DNA from 4 places in the Streptomyces sp. NPDC005863 genome. Region 3 is predicted to be linked to each of the others. Evidence: riboswitches for the same ligand, from Rfam matches in the RefSeq annotation. Region 3 holds a riboswitch; each other region holds the start of a gene.

What was found. A riboswitch is a leader RNA that binds a small molecule or an ion and turns the genes downstream of it on or off. The one in region 3 is predicted to bind cyclic di-AMP.
Positions count from the first base shown of each region.
Region 1: linked by a shared signal. The riboswitch ahead of ACFYO9_RS25745 (M23 family metallopeptidase) and the one ahead of ACFYO9_RS04805 (NlpC/P60 family protein) in region 3 are both predicted to bind cyclic di-AMP.
Region 2: linked by a shared signal. The riboswitch ahead of ACFYO9_RS23240 (transglycosylase family protein) and the one ahead of ACFYO9_RS04805 (NlpC/P60 family protein) in region 3 are both predicted to bind cyclic di-AMP.
Region 4: linked by a shared signal. The riboswitch ahead of ACFYO9_RS20970 (M23 family metallopeptidase) and the one ahead of ACFYO9_RS04805 (NlpC/P60 family protein) in region 3 are both predicted to bind cyclic di-AMP.

Region 1 covers NZ_JBIAII010000007.1:423,554-428,416, forward strand. The annotation lists gene ACFYO9_RS25730 (alginate lyase family protein) at 1-218, shown strand, start outside; tRNA gene ACFYO9_RS25735 (tRNA-Met) at 311-384, shown strand; gene ACFYO9_RS25740 (PP2C family protein-serine/threonine phosphatase) at 581-1,723, shown strand; cyclic di-AMP (ydaO/yuaA leader) riboswitch at 1,945-2,128, shown strand; gene ACFYO9_RS25745 (M23 family metallopeptidase) at 2,140-3,219, shown strand; gene ACFYO9_RS25750 (aldo/keto reductase) at 3,382-4,326, shown strand; gene ACFYO9_RS25755 (PrsW family intramembrane metalloprotease) at 4,335-4,863, opposite strand, start outside.
Region 2 covers NZ_JBIAII010000006.1:389,005-393,867, reverse strand. The annotation lists gene ACFYO9_RS23250 (septum formation initiator family protein) at 1-11, opposite strand, end outside; gene eno (phosphopyruvate hydratase) at 143-1,432, opposite strand; gene ACFYO9_RS23240 (transglycosylase family protein) at 1,741-2,460, opposite strand; cyclic di-AMP (ydaO/yuaA leader) riboswitch at 2,465-2,634, opposite strand; gene ACFYO9_RS23235 (transglycosylase family protein) at 2,863-3,942, opposite strand; gene ACFYO9_RS23230 (cytochrome P450) at 4,082-4,863, opposite strand, start outside.
Region 3 covers NZ_JBIAII010000001.1:1,117,148-1,122,010, forward strand. The annotation lists gene ACFYO9_RS04800 (ATP-dependent DNA helicase) at 1-2,147, opposite strand, end outside; cyclic di-AMP (ydaO/yuaA leader) riboswitch at 2,428-2,585, shown strand; gene ACFYO9_RS04805 (NlpC/P60 family protein) at 2,593-3,822, shown strand; gene ACFYO9_RS04810 (hypothetical protein) at 3,919-4,272, opposite strand; gene ACFYO9_RS04815 (NlpC/P60 family protein) at 4,618-4,863, shown strand, end outside.
Region 4 covers NZ_JBIAII010000005.1:424,479-429,341, reverse strand. The annotation lists gene ACFYO9_RS20980 (pitrilysin family protein) at 1-1,021, shown strand, start outside; gene ACFYO9_RS20975 (pitrilysin family protein) at 1,018-2,403, shown strand; cyclic di-AMP (ydaO/yuaA leader) riboswitch at 2,604-2,766, shown strand; gene ACFYO9_RS20970 (M23 family metallopeptidase) at 2,779-3,582, shown strand; gene ACFYO9_RS20965 (GntR family transcriptional regulator) at 3,793-4,503, shown strand; gene ACFYO9_RS20960 (HPr family phosphocarrier protein) at 4,686-4,863, opposite strand, start outside.

The DNA.
Region 1 (4,863 bases), on a different contig from region 3:
CCCGGTACCAGCTGGGCGAGAAGGCGCCGGGCTGGCTCTGCGGCGGCCGGGTGCAGCGTGACATGGGGCCCGACACGGAGGTCGGCCTCAACCATCTGCGGGGCCGGCTGCACCTGGACATGCCGCAGACCGAACGGTTCACCGAGCAGCGGCGTCCCGAGGGCACGGACGGGCTCTTCGTCGCCTGGGAGACGCTCACGCACGCGGAGAACCCGTAGGGGCGGCACCGGGTGCCCGTAGGGCGGCTGCGGCGGGCGCGGGGAAGTGGTTCGACGCACCCCTCCGCATGGCGTAGTGTTGTGTTCACCGACGCGGGGTGGAGCAGCTCGGTAGCTCGCTGGGCTCATAACCCAGAGGTCGCAGGTTCAAATCCTGTCCCCGCTACTGAAGGCCCAGGGCCGGAAGCATCAGCTTCCGGCCCTGGGTTTTTTTCGGTCCCCTTGCTCCTTTGCTCCCTCGCTCCCCTACGGGTTTCGCCGCCCCGTAACCCGGTCGGCCCGCACCGGCTCGCCCCCGCTCCCCTCCGGGGGAACCCTGGACGGAGCGCGGTGATGGGCGCGGAGTCGGCGGGAGACAAGCGGTGGGGCAGCGAGGCGGAACCGGCGACAGGGGTGCCACCGCGCACGAGCGGACGTTCGTCCGCGCGCTCCCCCTGCTGCTGCTCCTCGTCGGGGTCGTGTACGACGTCTCGACCCCGCCCGAGTTCACCGCGGCGCCCCTCTTCACGGCCGCCCCGCTGATCGCCGCCCCCTTCTACTCGCTCCTGAGCACCGTCCTGACCGGCGCCGCCGCCACCGCCGCCGTCCTCGTCCTGCACTTCGGGAACGTGGGCAGCAGCCACGTCGAGGCCGTCACCGAGGTGCTCACCGTGGTCACCGTCGCGGCCCTCGCGATCGTCATCAACCGTGTCGTGCGCCGCGGCAACGACCGGCTCGCCAACGCCCGTTCCATCGCCGAGACGACCCAGCGCGCCGTGCTGCCCGAGCCGGACCCGCGGATCGGGGGGCTCGACATCGCGGCGCGGTACGAGGCCGCGCAGGCCGACGCCTTCATCGGGGGCGATCTGTACGCCGTGCAGGACACCCCGCACGGGGTCCGGCTCATCGTCGGCGACGTACGGGGCAAGGGCATGGGTGCGGTCGCCGCGGTCGCCGTCGTCATCGGCGCCTTCCGGGAGGCCGCCGAGCAGGAGGCCACCCTGGAGGCCGTGGCGCAGCGCCTGGAGCGGGCGCTGGCCCGCGAGGGCACCCGGCGCGACGGCCTCGACGCGTTCGAGGGCTTCACCACCGCCGTCCTCGCCGAGTTCCGGCACGCCGACGGCCGGGTCCGGCTGATCAACCGGGGGCACCCGTCCCCGCTGCTGCTGCGCGGCGACGGGCGGCTGTGCGTCATGTCGGCGAGCGAGCCCGCGCTGCCGCTCGGCATGGGCGATCTCGGCATGTGGCCGGACCGGGCCGACGAGACCGAGTTCCCGCCGGGCGCGACGCTGCTCTTCTACACGGACGGCCTGTCGGAGGCGCGGGACGCGGCGGGCGAGTTCTACGATCCCGCGACCCGGCTCGGCGGCCGGATCTTCCCCGGACGCGGGGGCCCGCGGGCGTTGCTCGCCGCGCTCGCGGAGGAGGTGCGGCGGCACACCGGGGGCCGGATGACGGACGACATGGCCCTGCTCGCGGTGCGCCGCCCGGTCGCCGGGGACCCCGACGTCACCACCGGTGACTGAAGTGCACCGCTCCGCATAACAACTGACGTTCCGTCAAGGGAATGTGAAATTCCGGTGTGGACCAAGGCGGGGTCAACTCGCCCCGTTCCGCCCCCGCGTGTCCCGGTACGTACGGCCGATCGGCGTTAACGATCAACCGGAACAGCTTGGAATACCGACCCGCTGTCTATTAACGTTCGATAACGCAGCGCGGTCGTCCCAGCCGTCACTAGAGGCGGCTCCGCGCGCACGCGCCTAATCCCGCAAGGGAGCCGGGGAACCACTAACTTGGGGTGAATCGGACCTCTGCCGCCCATGCACGCATGCCTCGATCCGGTCATGCGCGCACGCGCCGGCAGCTGCCCGTAGGAGACCTTCCTGCTCCGAACCCGTCAGCTAACCCGGTAGGCGAGAAGGAAGGAAAGGAGTGCGCCCCAGTGGCGTCCAACCGGCCTGCCCCCCAAGCCGTGTACATACCGAATGACGACGACTTCGGCGTGTACGACGAGGACTCCTTCGAGGAGTGGAACCCCACCGAGGATTCCGTCCGGCCCGTCCGCGGCAGGCACCGTGTGCACAAGAAGGGCGGCGGCGGGCTCGCCCGCAGCTCCACCGTCCTCGGCGTGGGCGTCATCGCCGCCGTCGGCGCGGGCGGCATCGCCACCGCTCAGGACGGCAAGCCGCCGGTCTCCATATCGATGCCCGACCTGCCGGGCGTGGACGCCGTCGCCGACTCGCTCCCCGAGGCCAAGTCCCTGCCGGGTGTGGGCTCGTTGCTGGCCGACGACTCCTCCGACGCCACGACGGCCGTCGCCGCGTCCGCCCCGCTCACCGCCGCCGGCGTCAGCTCCGTCGACGCCGAGCAGGGCACCACCGACGCGGGCGAGGCACTGCGCACCCGCATCATGCGGCAGGCCGAGAACCAGCAGCACCAGGCGGACACCGCCGTACGGACCGCCGCCGAGGACGCCGCCGTCAAGAAGGCCGCCGAAGAGGCCGCCGCCCAGCAGAAGACCGCCGAGAAGAAGGCGGACGCCGAGGCCGCCGCCAAGAAGAAGAAGGCGGAGGAGGCCCGCAAGGCCAAGGCCGAGGCCGCGCGCCTGGCCAAGCTCGCCAAGAGCTACGCCATCCCGACCTCCTCGTACACCCTCACCTCGCACTTCGGCGACGCCGGCGCCATGTGGTCCTCCGGCCACCACACCGGCCTCGACTTCGCCGCGCCGACGGGCACGCCGCTCAAGGCCGTGCACACCGGCACCGTCAAGGAGGCCGGCTGGGCGGGCGCGTACGGCTACCGCACCGTGCTCGAACTCGAGGACGGCACGGAGGTCTGGTACTGCCACCAGTCCTCGCTCAATGTCAGCGCGGGCCAGAAGGTCACCACCGGCGAGGTCATCGGCCGCGTCGGCGCGACCGGCAACGTCACCGGGCCGCACCTCCACATGGAGGTCCACACGCCCGACGGCACCGGGATCGACCCGCTCGGCTGGCTGCAGGGCAAGGGCCTGAACCCCTGAGGTATCCCTGAGGTATTCCTGAGGTCCGCGCCCCCGCGCCCCGCGCGGTCCGGGTCTCCGTACTCCGGCGGTCCTGGCGACATCCCCCCGACGCCAGGGCCGCCGGTCGGTCCGGTGGTGCGTGCACGGAATTCCGTTTCCGGTGTGCTTGTTGAGGTACGCATGACTCATCTGCGTACGCTCGGCTCCTCCGACCTCGAGGTCTTCCCGCTCTCCCTGGGCGGCAACGTCTTCGGCTGGACCGCCGACCGGGCGGCCTCCTTCGCCGTCCTCGACGCCTACACCGCCGCGGGCGGCAACTTCATCGACACCGCCGACGTCTACTCGGCCTGGGTGGACGGCAACCAGGGCGGTGAGTCCGAGACCCTCGTCGGCGAGTGGCTGGCCGAACGCGGCAACCGCTCCGACGTCGTCATCGCCACGAAGGTCGGCGCCCACCCCGAGTTCAAGGGACTCTCCCCGGCGACCGTCAAGGGCGGCATCGACGCGTCGCTGCGCCGCCTCGGCACCGACTACATCGACCTCTACTACACGCACTACGACGACCCGTCGGTCCCGGTGGAGGAGATCATCGGGACGCTCGACGGCCTGGTGCGGGACGGCAAGGTGCGCGCCATCGCCGCCTCCAACATCACCCCCGAGCGGCTCCAGGAATCCCTCGACCTCTCCGACCGCGAGGGCCTCGCGCGCTACGTCGCGCTGCAGCCGCACTACAACCTCGTCTCCCGCGACACCTACGAGGGCCCGCTCCAGGAGGTCGCCTCGCGCTCCGGCCTCGCGGCCGTCCCCTACTACGCGCTCGCGTCCGGCTTCCTCACCGGCAAGTACCGTCCGGGCGCGAAGGTGGAGAGCGCCCGCAGCGGCGGCGTCGCGCAATACGTGGGCAGCGAGCGGGGCGAGCGCGTCCTGACCGCGCTCGACGAGATCGCCGAGGCGCACGGGGCGCAGGTCGCGACCGTGGCGCTCGCCTGGCTGGCCGCGCAGCCCACGGTGGCGGCGCCGATCGCCTCCGCGCGCACGGTCGAGCAGCTGCCGGCGCTGCTCGCGGTGGCGGAGCTCGAGCTGACGCCGGCGGAGATCGCGCGGCTGACGGCTGCGTCCGCCTAGGACACGCCCTAGGAGCGGTAAGGGTTGTACGCGCCGTACGGGGTGGTCCCGTAAGGGGTGGCGGGGACGGGCGCTCCGTAAGGGGGGTGGCCGTACCCGCCGGAGGCCCCGTACGACCCGTAGGTCCCTGAGGCCCCGTACGTCCCGTAGGTCCCGGAGGCCCCGTACGTCCCGTAGGTCCCGGAGGCCCCGTACGTCCCGTAGGGGCCCGGTGGCAGCGGTCGCATCACCGGGGCCGTCGCCTGCGCCGCGTACGCCAGCGCGGGGCGGGCCGGCTCGCGCCGCTCCCAGAGCCGTTCGAGGAGCTCCCGCTCGCGGGCCACGAAGTCGGCCCCGGCCCGGCCGCGCCGCCCTCGGTGGCGCAGCAGCGCCAGCGACGTCGCGTACATCTGGTACTCGGCGACCGTGCGGGCCGCCGCCTTCCCCCAGGTGTACGCGGCGAAGTCGCGGGCCAGCGCGCGGGCGCGCATCGAGCCCAGCGCGTACGGCTCGGGCGGGGTGATCCAGCCCGCCGCCACGTACGCGGGCAGCTCCGCG
Region 2 (4,863 bases), on a different contig from region 3:
GCCTTGGCCATGGTTCCGCCTCCCCAGAGCTGCGCGTATACGTGCGTACGTCCCCGCACACGGTACGGGACCGGGTGCGGGGACGTACGTAACTACTGGTCCGCGAAGCGGCTGTGCCTACTGGTCCGCGAAGCGGCTGTGCCTACTGGTCCGCAAAGCGGAACCGCGGGAAGGCGCTGCGTCCGGCGTAGACGGCCGCGTCGTCGAGGATCTCCTCGATGCGCAGCAGCTGGTTGTACTTGGCGACGCGCTCGGAGCGGGCCGGGGCGCCGGTCTTGATCTGGCCGCAGTTGGTGGCGACGGCCAGGTCGGCGATGGTGACGTCCTCGGTCTCGCCGGAGCGGTGGGACATCATGCACTTGAAGCCGCTGCGCTGGGCCATCTCGACGGCGTCCAGGGTCTCGGTCAGCGAGCCGATCTGGTTGACCTTGACGAGCAGGGCGTTGGCCGAGTTCTCCTCGATGCCGCGGGCCAGGCGCTCGGGGTTGGTGACGAACAGGTCGTCGCCGACGAGCTGCACCTTGTCGCCGAGCTGCTCGGTGATGGTGTTCCAGCCGGCCCAGTCGTCCTCGAACAGCGGGTCCTCGATGGAGACCAGCGGGTACGAGGCGACGAGCTCCGCGTAGTACTCGGTCATCTCGGCGGCCGAGCGGGACTTGCCCTCGAACTCGTAGGAGCCGTCCTTGTAGAACTCGGACGCGGCGACGTCGAGGGCGAGCGCGATCTGCTCACCGGGGACGTAACCGGCCTGCTTGATGGCCTCCAGGATGAGGTCGAGCGCGGCGCGGTTGGAGTCCAGGTTCGGGGCGAAGCCGCCCTCGTCGCCGAGGCCGGTGGACAGGCCCTTCTCCTTCAGCACCTTCTTGAGGGTGTGGTAGACCTCGGTGCCCCAGCGCAGCGCCTCGGAGAACGACTCGGCGCCGATCGGCGCGATCATGAACTCCTGGATGTCGACGTTGGAGTCGGCGTGCGACCCGCCGTTCAGGATGTTCATCATCGGGACGGGCAGCAGGTGCGCGTTCGGACCGCCGAGGTAGCGGAACAGCGGCAGGTCGCTGGCCTCGGATGCGGCGTGCGCGACGGCGAGCGAGACGCCGAGGATGGCGTTGGCGCCGAGCGAGGCCTTGTTGTCGGTGGCGTCCAGGTCGAACATGGCCTGGTCGATCAGGCGCTGCTCGGTGGCGTCGTAGCCGACGAGCTCCGGGCCGATCTGCTCGATGACGGCGAGGACGGCCTTCTCGACACCCTTGCCCTGGTAACGGTTGGGGTCACCGTCACGGAGTTCGATGGCCTCGAAGGCACCGGTGGAGGCACCGGACGGAACGGCGGCACGACCGGTGCTGCCGTCGTCGAGGCCGACCTCGACCTCGACCGTGGGGTTGCCTCGGGAGTCCAGGATTTCCCGGGCTACGACGACGTCGATGGACGGCACGAGCATCTCCTTCTGGGATGTGACGCGTTTACGCGAGCCGCTTCGGCCCTGCGTCTCCTGAGCCTAACCGGCTCCGGGGCTTCAGCCAGCCGACCGCCCGTCCCGTGGGACGGACAAGAGGCGAAATCCCCGGGAAACAGGACGGAAGACCGCGTTTTACTCGCTGGTAGCGAACACGGCGGGGGCGGACATGGCCCCGCCCCGGTGCGTACGGGGGATACGCGCACCGGGGCGGGGAGCCCGTGGGGACGGGGTGGCCGTGCGTCCGCCGAGGCACGGCCGGGTGGGCCCCGAAGGGCCCGGGAGGCTCAGCTGAGGTGCAGCTGCTGGCCCGGGTAGATGAAGTCGGCGTCGTCGATGATGTCGCCGTTGAGCTTGTAGACCTTCTGCCAGCCGCCCTTGACGTGGTGCGACTGGGCGATCTTGGAGAGGGTGTCGCCGGACTCGACCTTGTACTCGCCGTCGCCCTTCTTGACCGTCTTGCCGGTCGGGGTCTCGACGGTCTTCTTGGACTCGGTCTGCGGCGTGGGCTGCGGCTTGGGCGCGGCCTGCTTCTGCTCCGGAGCGGCCTGCTGCTGCGTCTGCTGCGGCTGCGTCTGCTGCGGCTTCTGCTGCTGCGGGGCCTGCTCCTGCTGGCCGCCGCCGCTGCTGGGGGAGGCGCCCGAGAGGCCGACGCCGCAGGACGGCCAGGCACCCTTGCCCTGGCCCGCGAGGACCTTCTCGCCGATCTCGATCTGCTGGGCCTTGGAGGCCTTGTCGGCGGACGGCGCGTACTTGGTGCCGCCGTACGCGGCCCAGGTGGACGGCGAGAACTGCAGACCGCCCTGGAAACCGTTGCCGGTGTTGATGGACCAGTTGCCACCGGACTCGCACTGGGCGACGGCGTCCCACTCGGAGGCGGTGGCGGCGGAGGCCGAGCCGGCCGCCATCAGCGGAGCGGCGACGGCCGCGCCGGTCACACCGACGAGGGTGGCGACGCGCGTGGCCTTGGACGGACGACGGTGCTTGCCCTTGCTGGAAAGCAGCATGAGTTGATCCCCTACACCGACGCCTGCGAGGTGAGCTGTCGGGTTCGGGCCGATGTGGTTGCCCGGTCGCACTTCTCGAGTGCGACTTCACCCCTAGCCGTTCCCGTCCGTCTCGCGGCGCTCAGCCTCTCGGCTGCCCCACCCCTCAACGGACGGACCCGGCACAAACCTTGGGTCCCCCGCTCCTGCCCACGGCGCTCTTGAGCGACGACTGTTCCCGTCCGGCCGTTGGCAGGATTCGGCGTACCGACCGGCGGGGCCCACCAGTGGCGAGCGGTGACGACGGTAATCACGTCTTCCACACAATTTCAAAGACGATCAGGGCTTCTGAGACCCATGTCTCACTCGCGCCAAAGCGGACATACGACGCGAAGACCCCGCCCGACTCTTCGTCAACTACCGTTACTTTTCGCCCAGATCGAGGCTCTGACCGGGGAGGATGAGGTCCGGGTCGCCGCCGACGGTCTTCTTGTTCTCGGCGTAGAGCTCGTGCCAGCCGCCGTCGACGTCGAGGTCGTCCGCGATGAGCGAGAGGTTGTCCCCGGAGCGCACCGTGTACGTCCCGTCGGCGATGCCACCGTCACGGTCGGCGCCGCGCGACGCGTGCCGCCCCGGACGGTCGCCGCCGGCCCGCTCGCTCTCGTCGACGCCGCCGCGGTGGCGTCCCGCCGACGCGCCGTCCGAGCCCTCGGCGGGCGTGGTCGACCCCTCGGAGCCGGACGAAGCGGGGTCCTGCGACCCGGACTTGCCGTCGGCGTCCGCGTCATCCGCGTCATCCGCGTCGGCCTGGTCGCCCTTGCTGTCCTTGCCGTCCTTTTCGCCGGACTCGTCGTGATTCTTGTCTCGCGCGTCGTCGGCCGAGCCGGGCGTGTCGTCGTCCGCGGACGGTTCGCCGGCGTCCGAGGACGGGTCGGCCTTCTCGCCCTTGTCCTCGCCCTTGTCCTCGTCCGTGCCCTTGTTCTTGTCCGCGGAGTCCTCGGAACCCTCGGTGTCCTCGGAGTCCTTCGAACCGTCGGCCTTGTCGCTCCCGGTCGGGCCGGTGGAGTCGGACGTGTCGTCCGGGGTCTGCGGGAGGGGGGCTCCGGGGTCGACGTCGGCCGCGGCGCCGCCGTCGGTGAGACCGGCGATCGGCGCGCAGCTCGGCCAGGCGTCGGTGCCCTTGGCGTCCAGGACCTTCTCGGCGACGGCGATCTGCTGCGACTTGGAGGCCTGGTCGGCGCTGGGCGCGAACTCGAGGCCGCCGTGGGCCTCCCACGTGTCCTGGGAGAGCTGGAGCCCTCCGTAGTAACCGTTGCCCGGGTCGGCGCTCCACGCGCCGCCGCTCTCGCACTGGGCGAGCTTGTCCCACGTGGCCGTGTCGGCCGCGCTCGCGCTGGTGGCGGCGAGCAGCGGGATGGCGATGGCTGATCCGGTGACGCCTGCCGCGACGATGAGAGCCGGGGCCTGGCGGGGGCGTCGGTGACGACCATGACCGGAGAGCATGCGGTTGCCTTTCAGGAGACTGCGGCGACAACTGGGGCGCCCGGGGGCGCTCAAGTCGTCGTGAACGTAGCCGCAGTCGAACGCTTGTCACAAGTCGATGCAGCGGAGATCACGTGAACATCACAGTCGTGACGGCCCGTCAGTCACGGCCCTGGGGCTGTGCGTCCGTGAACTCCACCGGCAGCGTGCGCAGTCCCCGCATGATCAGTCCGCCACGCCACCGCAAATCGGCGGGATCCGCCGCGAGTTGCAGGTCGGGAAGGCGCCGCAGCAGCGTCGCGAGGGCGGTCCGGCCTTCGAGCCTGGCCAGCGGTGCGCCGAGGCAGTAGTGGATGCCGTGGCCGTATCCGAGGTGCTGATTGTCACGGCGGGAGAGGTCCAGGGTGTCGGCCCGTTCGAAGCGGTCGGGGTCGCGGTCCGCGGCGGCGAGGACGACGAGGACGGGGTCGCCCGCGGCGATGTCCTGGCCGCCGATGCGGACCGCCTCCGTCGCGTACCGCCAGGTGGCGAGCTCGACGGGGCCGTCGTAGCGCAGCAGTTCCTCGACGCCGGTCTCCAGGAGCCCGGTGTCGCCCTCGGCGAGCGCCCGCTGCAGCCGCGCGCGCTGCTCGGGGTGGGTGAGGAGTGCGTACAGGCCGTTGCCGATGAGGTTGACGGTGGTCTCGAAGCCGGCGAAGAGCAGGATGAAGGCCATGGCGGCGGCCTCGTTCTCGGTGAGGTGCTCGCCGTGGTCGGAGGCCTTGATGAGGCCGGAGATGAGGTCGTCGCCGGGGTCGAGGCGCTTTCGGTGGATGAGCTCGGCGAGGTAGCCGCGCATCTTCTTCACGGACCGGGCCACGCCGCCGCGGGGCCCGCCGCCGTGCCGGATCATCATGCCCGCCCAGTCGCGGAAGTCGTCCTGGTCCTCGCGGGGGACGCCGA
Region 3 (4,863 bases):
GCGCGCGTGATGCCCACGTACGCGAGCCGGCGCTCCTCCTCCAGCTCCTTGACCTGCCCGAGGGAGCGCATGTGCGGGAACACGCCGTCCTCCATGCCGGTCAGGAAGACCACGGGGAACTCGAGGCCCTTGGCGGTGTGCAGCGTCATCAGGGTGATGACTCCGGAGCCGTCGTCCTCCTCGTCGGGGATCTGGTCGGAGTCGGCGACCAGGGCGACACGCTCCAGGAAGTCGGAGAGCGTCCCGGCCGGAGCGGCGGCGGCCCCCTCGTCACCCTCGGCCTGGTCACCTTCCGCCGGGCCTGCGCCCTGCGCCTGGCCGTCGCCCTGCGCCTGGGCGTCGCCCTGCTGCCCCGCCTGGCTGTTGTCCTGCTCGAACTCCAGGGCCACCGCGGCAAGTTCCTGGAGGTTCTCGATGCGTGTCTCGTCCTGCGGGTCGGTCGAGGCCTGCAACTCGGCGAGGTAGCCGGTGCGTTCGAGGACGGCCTCCAGGACGACGGCCGGTCCCGCGCCGGACTCGACGACCGTCCGCAGCTCCTCCATGAGCGTGTTGAACCGCTTGACGGCGTTGGCCGAGCGGGCCGCCATGCCGTACGCCTCGTCGACGCGGCGCAGCGCCTGCGGGAAGGAGATCTTCTCGCGCTGCGAGAGCGCGTCGATCATCGCCTCGGCGCGGTCGCCGATGCCCCGCTTGGGCACGTTGAGGATGCGGCGCAGCGGGACCGCGTCCTCGGGGTTGGCGAGAACGCGCAGGTAGGCCAGCACATCGCGGACCTCCTTGCGCTCGTAGAAGCGGACGCCGCCGACGACCTTGTAGGGCAGGCCGACGCGGATGAAGATCTCTTCGAAGACACGGGACTGGGCGTTCGTCCGGTAGAAGATCGCCACGTCGCCGGCCTTGGCGTCGCCCGCGTCCGTGAGGCGGTCGATCTCGTCGGCGACGAACTGTGCCTCGTCGTGCTCCGTGTCGGCGACGTATCCGGTGATGCGCGCGCCCGCGCCCTGGTTGGTCCACAGGTTCTTCGGGCGGCGGCTTTCGTTCCGCTCGATGACCGCGTTCGCGGCGGTGAGGATCGTCTGCGTGGAGCGGTAGTTCTGCTCCAGGAGGATCGTCGTCGCGTCGGTGTAGTCCTCCTCGAACTGGAGGATGTTGCGGATCGTGGCGCCGCGGAAGGCGTAGATCGACTGGTCGGCGTCGCCCACCACGCACAGCTCGGCGGGGTCGTCGCCCTCGCCTCCGGAGGGGCCGACCAGCTCGCGCACCAGCGCGTACTGCGCGTGGTTGGTGTCCTGGTACTCGTCGACCATGACGTGCCGGAAGCGGCGGCGGTAGTGCTCGGCAACGTCCGGGAAGGCGCGGAGCAGGTGGACCGTCGTCATGATCAGGTCGTCGAAGTCCAGCGCGTTCGCCTCGCGGAGGCGCGACTGGTACATCGCGTAGGCCTCGGCGAGGGTCTTGTCGAAGCCGTCGGCCGCCCGGCCCGCGAAGTCCTCCTCGTCGATCAGCTCGTTCTTCAGGTTGGAGATCTTGGCGCTGAAGGACTTCGGCGGGAACTTCTTCGGATCGAGATCCAGGTCACGGCAGACCAGGGCCATCAGCCGCTTGGAGTCCGCGGCGTCGTAGATCGAGAAGGAGGAGGTGAAGCCCAGCTTCTTGTACTCGCGGCGCAGGATGCGGACGCAGGCGCTGTGGAAGGTCGACACCCACATCGCGTTCGCCCGCGGGCCCACGAGCTGCTCGACGCGCTCCTTCATCTCGCCCGCGGCCTTGTTCGTGAAGGTGATCGCGAGGATCTGGCCGGGGTGCACACCGCGCTCGGCGAGCAGGTACGCGATGCGGTGGGTCAGCACGCGGGTCTTGCCGGAGCCGGCGCCGGCGACGATGAGCAGCGGCGCGCCGGCGTGCACGACGGCCGCGCGCTGGTTCTCGTTCAGCCCGTCCAGGAGCGACGCCGGGTCGATGACCGGGCGGGGGGCACCGTCGCGGTAGTGCGTCTCCCGGGTCATGGGCGCGTCGAACTTCCCGTCGAACAGGTCGTCCGGAATGGGCTCCGGAGCGCTGTCCTCGGGCGGCGGCGGGGTCGCTTCGTCCGTGGCCCGGGAGGGCTGCAGGTCCGCCAGGAAGCTGTCATCAAAGAGGCTGCTCATCGCCTCCCGAGTCTAGGCGGCCCCACTGACAACCCGCTGCGGGTTCCGGTCACCTCTCGCCCGGCCACCCGGCCGACCGCCCCGCCCGGCTACCCCACGCCCGCGGACGATCACGCTCCGCATTTGCCGGTGCGTACCATTCCGATGTTCGCACCGGGCCTCGCGCAAAGTCACGAAAATGTATCGGGCATAACGAACATCAACCTTCACACGGGCCACACGAGTTGGCTAGCGTGCTCCGCGGGCCTCTCGTCCCCCACCGGCGAACCCCGCCGGGAACGGGTGGCCTCCGCCGAGTCCGACGTGCTCGGAGCCGGGGACCCACCGTAAAACTTGGGGTGAATCAGTCCCGTACGCAGTACGGGACCGTAGGGCAACCTTCCGGACCAGCCGCCCGAACCCGACAGCTAACCCGGTAGGCGGTCTACGGAAGGAGTCGCCTCCCTTGGCGTCGCACCGCAAGCCGCGGACCCGGGCATCCGCACTCCGCACGACCCCCGCCCTCGGCATCACGACGGCGGCCCTCACCTCCGTCGCCCTCCTCTCGCAGAGCGCGCAGGCAGCGCCCTCCACACCGGCGAAGCCCAGCCTCGAAGAGGTCCAGAAGAAGGTCGACGAGCTCTATCAGCAGGCCGGCGTGGCCACCCAGAAGTACAACGCGGCCAAGGAGCGCTCCGACAAGCAGCGCAAGAAGGTCGACCGCCTGCTCGACGACGTGGCCGCGCGCGCCGACAAGCTGAACGACGCGCGTAAGGAACTCGGCTCGTTCGCCGCCGCGCAGTACCGCACCGGTGCCGTCTCCGAGACGGCGACGATGATGCTCGCCAACGACCCGCAGGGCTACTTCGACCAGAACCACCTCACGGACCGGCTGACCACGCGCCAGAAGAAGGCGGTCGACGCGTACGAGGCGGAGCAGGCGTCGGCGACCAAGCAGCGCACGAAGGCCGCGACGAGCCTCAAGACCCTGAGCGACGCGCGGGACGACCTCAAGACCAGCAAGCAGACCGTCCAGCGGAAGCTGGGCCACGCGCGCGAGCTCCTCTCGAACCTCACCGCCCAGGAGAAGGCGCGGCTGGCGGAGATCGAGCGGAAGAAGAAGCAGGAGGCCAAGCGCAAGGCCGAGAAGCTGGCCCGCGAGCAGGCCGCGGAGGCGGAGCGCAAGCGCAAGGCGGAGGAGGCCGCGCAGCGGGAGAAGGAACAGGGGAAGGGCGACTCCGGTTCCGGTTCGGGGTCCGGATCAGGTTCGGGGCCGGGCACCGGCGCGGGCTCAGATGCCGGTACGGGGTCCGGTACGGGATCCGGGAGCACGGACGGCAGCTACGCCACGAAGGCCGCGAAGGTCATCGACTTCGCGGAGGCACAGATCGGCAAGCCGTACGTGTGGGGCGCCACCGGACCCGACTCCTACGACTGCTCCGGCCTCACCCAGGACGCCTGGAAGGCCGCGGGGATCTCCCTGCCGCGCACCACATGGGACCAGGTGAAGGTCGGCACGACCGTGAAGACCGCCGACGCCAAACCCGGTGACCTGGTGTTCTTCTACGACGACATCAGCCACGTCGGGATCTACATCGGCAACGGCAAGATGATCCACGCCCCGAAGCCGGGCGCGAACGTCCGCGTCGAGTCGATCTACTACATGCCGATCCACAGTGTGGTGCGCCCCGCGTAACCGCACCCCCACGCGCGTGTGGCCCGCATCCCGGGGGGATGCGGGCCACACGTACGCGACGGCTGGAGGGCCAGCCCTCAGGTCCAGAGCCTCGCCTCAGGTCCAGAGCACCGCGATGAAGATGTTCGCCACGGTCAGCAGGCCGACCGCACCGAAGAGCGGCTTCTCGATCTTCTCCTCGTCCCGCTTCACGTAGACCAGCGCGAGGATCACGATCAGCAGGGCCAGCTTGATGCCGATCTTGAGGTTGTTGACCGCGTTGTCGTCCGCCTGGTTGAGGCCCACCAGGACCACACCGGTGACGAGCATCACGAGCGCGCCGTGCAGCATCGCGGGGCTGAAACGGGCGGCACCCTGGCCCATCTGCTTCATCTGGGTGAGGAAACCGCCCAGGAGCGAGGCGATGCCGATGATGTGCAGGCCGACGAAGAGATGGATGAGTAGGTCCATGGGGCCGGAGCCTAGCCCGGTCGCCCACGGCTCCCGGCAGCCACCCCCGTACCACCGCTCCCTCACGGCTGCGGCGCAATCGAGCCATCGGTCACAGCCGCGTTCGAAGCAGGCGCCCGCGGCCGGGCGACCCGGTCACAGTCGGTCGTTCAGGCGCCCACTTCCGTCGGTTCCGCACAATCCGTCACCAACCCGTGACGGTCAGGTTTAGCGTCCTCCACCAGGTGACCGGCTCCCCGTCGCCGTCCGGACCGGACGGCTCGTCGGACACCACCGCCGAGAAACCCGGCGGCGGCCCGCTCCCCCTGTGGCGGGCCGCCGCCGGACAGGTAAGGAGCCCTCTTCGTGGCAGCGCACCGCAAGCCCCGCCCGCGCTCGCTCAGCGGCAGCACGTTCCGCACCGCTCTCACCCTCGCCCTCGCGGGAGCCGCGTCGGCGACCGCGTTCGACGGCGTCGGTCACGCCGATCCACCGCTCGGCCCCACCGAGGTGAAGGCCAAGGTCGACGCGCTCTACCGCGAGGCGGAGACGGCCACCGAGAAGTACAACGGTTCGAAGGAGAAGGCCGAGAAGGCCGAAAAGTCGCTCACC
Region 4 (4,863 bases), on a different contig from region 3:
GGAGCTGGCCCTGTGGCTGGAGGCCGACCGGATGGGCTCGCTGCTCACCGCGCTCGACGAACAGTCCATGGAGAACCAGCGCGACGTCGTCAAGAACGAGCGCCGCCAGCGCTACGACAACGTCCCGTACGGCACCGCCTTCGAACGGCTGACGGCCATGTCGTACCCCGAGGGCCACCCGTACCACCACACGCCGATCGGCTCCATGGCCGACCTGGACGCGGCCACCCTGGAGGACGCCCGTGCGTTCTTCCGTACGTTCTACGCGCCGAACAACGCCGTCCTGTCGGTCGTCGGCGACATCGACCCGGAGCAGACGCTCGCCTGGGTCGAGAAGTACTTCGGGTCGATCCCGGGCCACGACGGCAAGCAGCCGCCGCGCGACGGCTCTCTGCCGGAGCGCATCGGCGAGGAGCTGCGCGAGGTCGTCGAGGAGGAGGTGCCGGCCCGTGCCCTGATGGCCGCCTACCGCCTCCCGGAGGACGGCACGCGCGCGTGCGACGCGGCCGACATCGCCCTCACCGTCCTCGGCAGCGGCGAGTCCTCCCGGCTCTACAACCGCCTGGTGCGCCGTGACCGTACGGCGGTCGCCGCCGGGTTCGGCCTGCTGCGGCTCGCAGGCGCGCCGTCGCTCGGCTGGCTGGACGTGAAGACGTCCGGCGACGTCGAGGTGCCCGTCATCGAGGCCGCCGTCGACGAGGAGCTCGCCCGCTTCGCCGCGGAGGGCCCCACCGCGGAGGAGATGGAGCGCGCCCAGGCACAGTTGGAGCGCGAGTGGCTCGACCGGCTCGGCACGGTCGCGGGCCGCGCCGACGAACTCTGCCGGTACGCGGTCCTGTTCGGCGACCCGCAGCTCGCCCTCACCGCCGTGCAGCGCGTCCTCGACGTCACCGCGGAGGAGGTCCAGGAGGTCGCCAAGGCCCGCCTGCGCCCGGACAACCGCGCGGTGCTCGTGTACGAGCCGACGGCCCCGGCCGACGCCGACGCGGACGACGAGGAAGAAGAGGAGGCGGCGAAGTGACCGAGGCCGCGACCATGCAGTTCCACCCCCAGCCCCAGGCGGGCACGGCCAAGCCCTGGGCCTTCCCCGCCCCCCAGCGCGGCACCCTGCCCAACGGCCTCACCGTCCTGCGCTGTCACCGCCCCGGCCAGCAGGTCGTCGCCGTCGAGATCCACCTCGAAGCGCCCCTGGACGCCGAGCCCGAGGGCCTCGACGGCGTCGCCACGATCATGGCGAGGGCCTTCAACGAGGGCACCGACAAGCACTCCGCCGAGGAGTTCGCCGCCGAGCTCGACCGCTGCGGCGCGACCCTCGACGCGCACGCCGACCACCCGGGGGTCCGCGTCTCCCTGGAGGTTCCGGTCTCCCGGCTCCCCAAGGCGCTCGGCCTGCTCGCCGACGCGCTGCGGGCCCCGGCCTTCGCCGACAGCGAGATCGAACGGCTCGTACGCAACCGCCTGGACGAGATCCCGCACGAGGCCGCCAACCCCGCGCGGCGCGCCGCCAAGGAACTCTCCCGGCAGCTCTTCCCGCCGACCGCGCGCATGTCGCGGCCGCGCCAGGGCACCGAGGAGACGGTCACCGCCATCGACTCGGCGGCGGTGCGGGCCTTCTACGAGAAGCACGTCCGGCCCGCCACGGCCACCCTCGTGGTGGTCGGCGACCTGACCGGCACCGACCTCGACGCCGTCCTCGCGGACACCGTCGGCGCCTGGACCGGCTCCGCGGGCGAGCCGCGCCCGGTGCCGCCGGTGACCGCCGACGACCGCGGCCGCGTCGTCATCGTGGACCGCCCCGGAGCGGTCCAGACGCAGCTGCTGATCGGCCGCATCGGCCCCGACCGGCACGACCGCGTCTGGCCCGCCCAGGTGCTCGGCACGTACTGCCTGGGCGGCACCCTCACCTCGCGCCTGGACCGCGTCCTGCGCGAGGAGAAGGGATACACCTACGGCGTCAGGGCGTTCGGCCAGGTGCTGCGTTCGGCGCCGGACGGCACGGGCGCCGCGATGCTCGCCATCAGCGGCTCCGTGGACACCCCGAACACCGGCCCGGCGCTCGACGACCTCTGGAAGGTGCTGCGCACCCTCGCGGCCGACGGGCTCACCGACGCCGAGCGTGACGTCGCCGTGCAGAACCTGGTGGGCGTCGCCCCGCTCAAGTACGAGATGGCGGCCTCCGTCGCGGCCACCCTCGCCGACCAGGTCGAGCAGAACCTGCCGGACGACTTCCAGGCGCAGCTGTACCGGCAGCTGGCGGCCACCGGCACCGTGGAGGCCACCGCTGCCGTCGTGAACGCCTTCCCGGAGGACCGTCTGGTGACGGTCCTCGTCGGGGACGCCGCGCAGATCGAGGAGCCCGTCAGGGCCCTCGGGATCGGTGACGTGAGTGTGGTCACCGGCTGAGTGACCGTCAGGCCGGACATATGAGGACCCTGGTGACCGCTTCGGGCGCCAGGGTCCTCATATGTCCGAATTCATATGGAGGTTGCCCGTCTGCCCTGTGGCGTGCGCTACAAAAGTCGAGTTCTGTTTGTCGATTGAAAGTGCGCCCGTTTAGCGTCGGTCCGGCTGTTCGTCGCGCAGTACGCCGCATCCGCGGCACCGGACAGTCATCGCCGAGTCCCCGTACGGCGCGAGCCAGGGGAGCCGGGGACCCACATGTCCCCTGGGGTGAATCGGGCACCTTGCCGCGAGGCGAGGAACCTGTAGGAGACCTTCCTGCTCCGAACCCGTCAGCTAACCCGGTAGGCGAGAGGGAAGGAAAGGATCAGCCGCTTCATGGCGTTCACCCGTGCCACCGGGAAGCACCGTCGTCCGAGCCGCCTCACGCGTACCACCGCGAACGTCGCGGGCGTCGCAGCGCTCACCACCACCGGTGTCATCGGAGGCCTCGCCGGTCCGGCGCTCGCCGCCGCCGATGACGCGGCCCTCGAGCACACCGGCTTCACCCAGGCCATCTCCGTCGGCGACTCGCTCGCCGAGAACATCGACGCGCAGGCGGCCGCCCAGCGCCAGGCCGCCGACGACGCCGCTGCCGCCCAGAAGGCCGAAGAGGCCGCCAAGAAGAAGGCCGCCGAGGAGAAGCGCAAGGCCGAGGCCGAGGCCAAGGCGAAGGCCGCGAAGGAGCGCGAGGCCAAGGAGCGCGCCGCCCGCGCGGCCGAGCGCAAGCGCCTGAACAGCTACGTCGCCCCGATCTCCGGCTCGTACGTCTCCACGGGCTACCAGACCGGCGGCGCCATGTGGTCCTCCGGCAGCCACACCGGCATCGACTTCCACGCCGCGTCCGGCACCTCGGTCCACGCGGTCGGCGCCGGCACCGTCGTCGAGGCCGGCTGGGGCGGCGCCTACGGCAACAACGTGGTCATCAAGATGAACGACGGCACGTACACCCAGTACGGCCACATGTCCTCCCTCGGTGTCTCCGTCGGCCAGACGGTCACCCCGGGCCAGCAGATAGGCATCTCCGGCGCCACCGGAAACGCCAGCGGCCCGCACCTGCACTTCGAGGCCCGCACCGGCCCGGACTACGGCTCGGACATCGACCCCATCGCGTACCTGCGCGGACACGGCGTCAACGTCTGACGGACGCGGATTCCACAGCACCGCTTCGAAAGCCCCGGCTCCTGATGAGCCGGGGCTTTCGCGTTGCCGCGGCGGCGCCTCGTCCCGCAGTGGCCAAAAGATATCCATGAATTCCCGGACGCCATCGGAAATCGCGGCACTCTGCAATAGAGTCACCGGACGAGCGTCGGCCGACGGCGGGGCGCGGGGAATTCAATGGAGGTCCGGTCAGTGGGCGGAGGTCCGGTCACGCGCATTCCTGCGCATTCGGTCAGCACGGCCATCCGGGACGACATCGTCGCCGGAGTCCACGCGCGGGGCGGCCGGCTCACCGAGGAGCTCCTCGCGCGCCGCTACGGCGTCTCGCGCGTCCCCGTACGCGAGGCGCTGCGCACCCTGGAGGCCGAGGGTTTCGTCGTCACGCGCAGGCACGCGGGCGCGTGCGTCGCGGAACCGACGGAGCAGGAGGCCGCGGACCTCCTGGAGATGCGGTCGCTGCTCGAACCGCTCGCCGCGGCACGCGCCGCACAGCGCCGTGACGACGCGCACCTGAAGGTTCTGCGCGGTCTCGTCCGGCTGGGCCAGGAACGCGCCAGAGGCGGCCTGGGGGAGGACCTGCGGGCGCTGGGCGGCTGGTTCCACGAGACGCTCGCCCAGGCGTCCGCGAGCCCCGGCCTCGGCACGCTGCTCACCCAGCTCCGCCACAAGGTCGCCTGGATGTACGTGGTGGAGTCCCCGGCGGCGCCGGCCGAGACGTGGTCCGAACACGCCGCGATCCTCGACGCGGTGGCCCGCAAGGACGCGGGACGGGCCAGGACGCTCGCCGCCGCGCACGCCGAGCGGACGGCGGCCGCCCAACGGCTGCGTCCCGCACGGCGGGCGGGGCGCGGCGGTGTGAGGGACCCGCAACATGCCGTCAACACGGTGAGCCTCCGGAATTAACGGAGGAGCCGTATAAAAGGGAGACCCTCGCAAAAGAGGGGACTGAGTGAAAAGGCGGGAATTCCGGTATCTGTCTTTTTGGCGTCAGTCCTGAAGTGCGTCGAACGTCAGGCCTGGAAAACGTCGAAGGGGTCACCCGGAATATTCCGGGTGACCCCTTCGACGTTTTCCAGGAACGCGTCCTAGACCGTCTCCGGAAGCTCCTCGAGCCCCTCCGCGACGAGCTTCGCCAGCCGGTCGAGGGCGGCGTCGGCACCCTCGGCGTCGGAGGCGAGCACGATCTCCTCGCCGCCCTGGGCGCCCAGGCCGAGCACCGCGAGCATCGACGCGGCGTTGACCGGGTTGCCGTCGGCCTTGGCG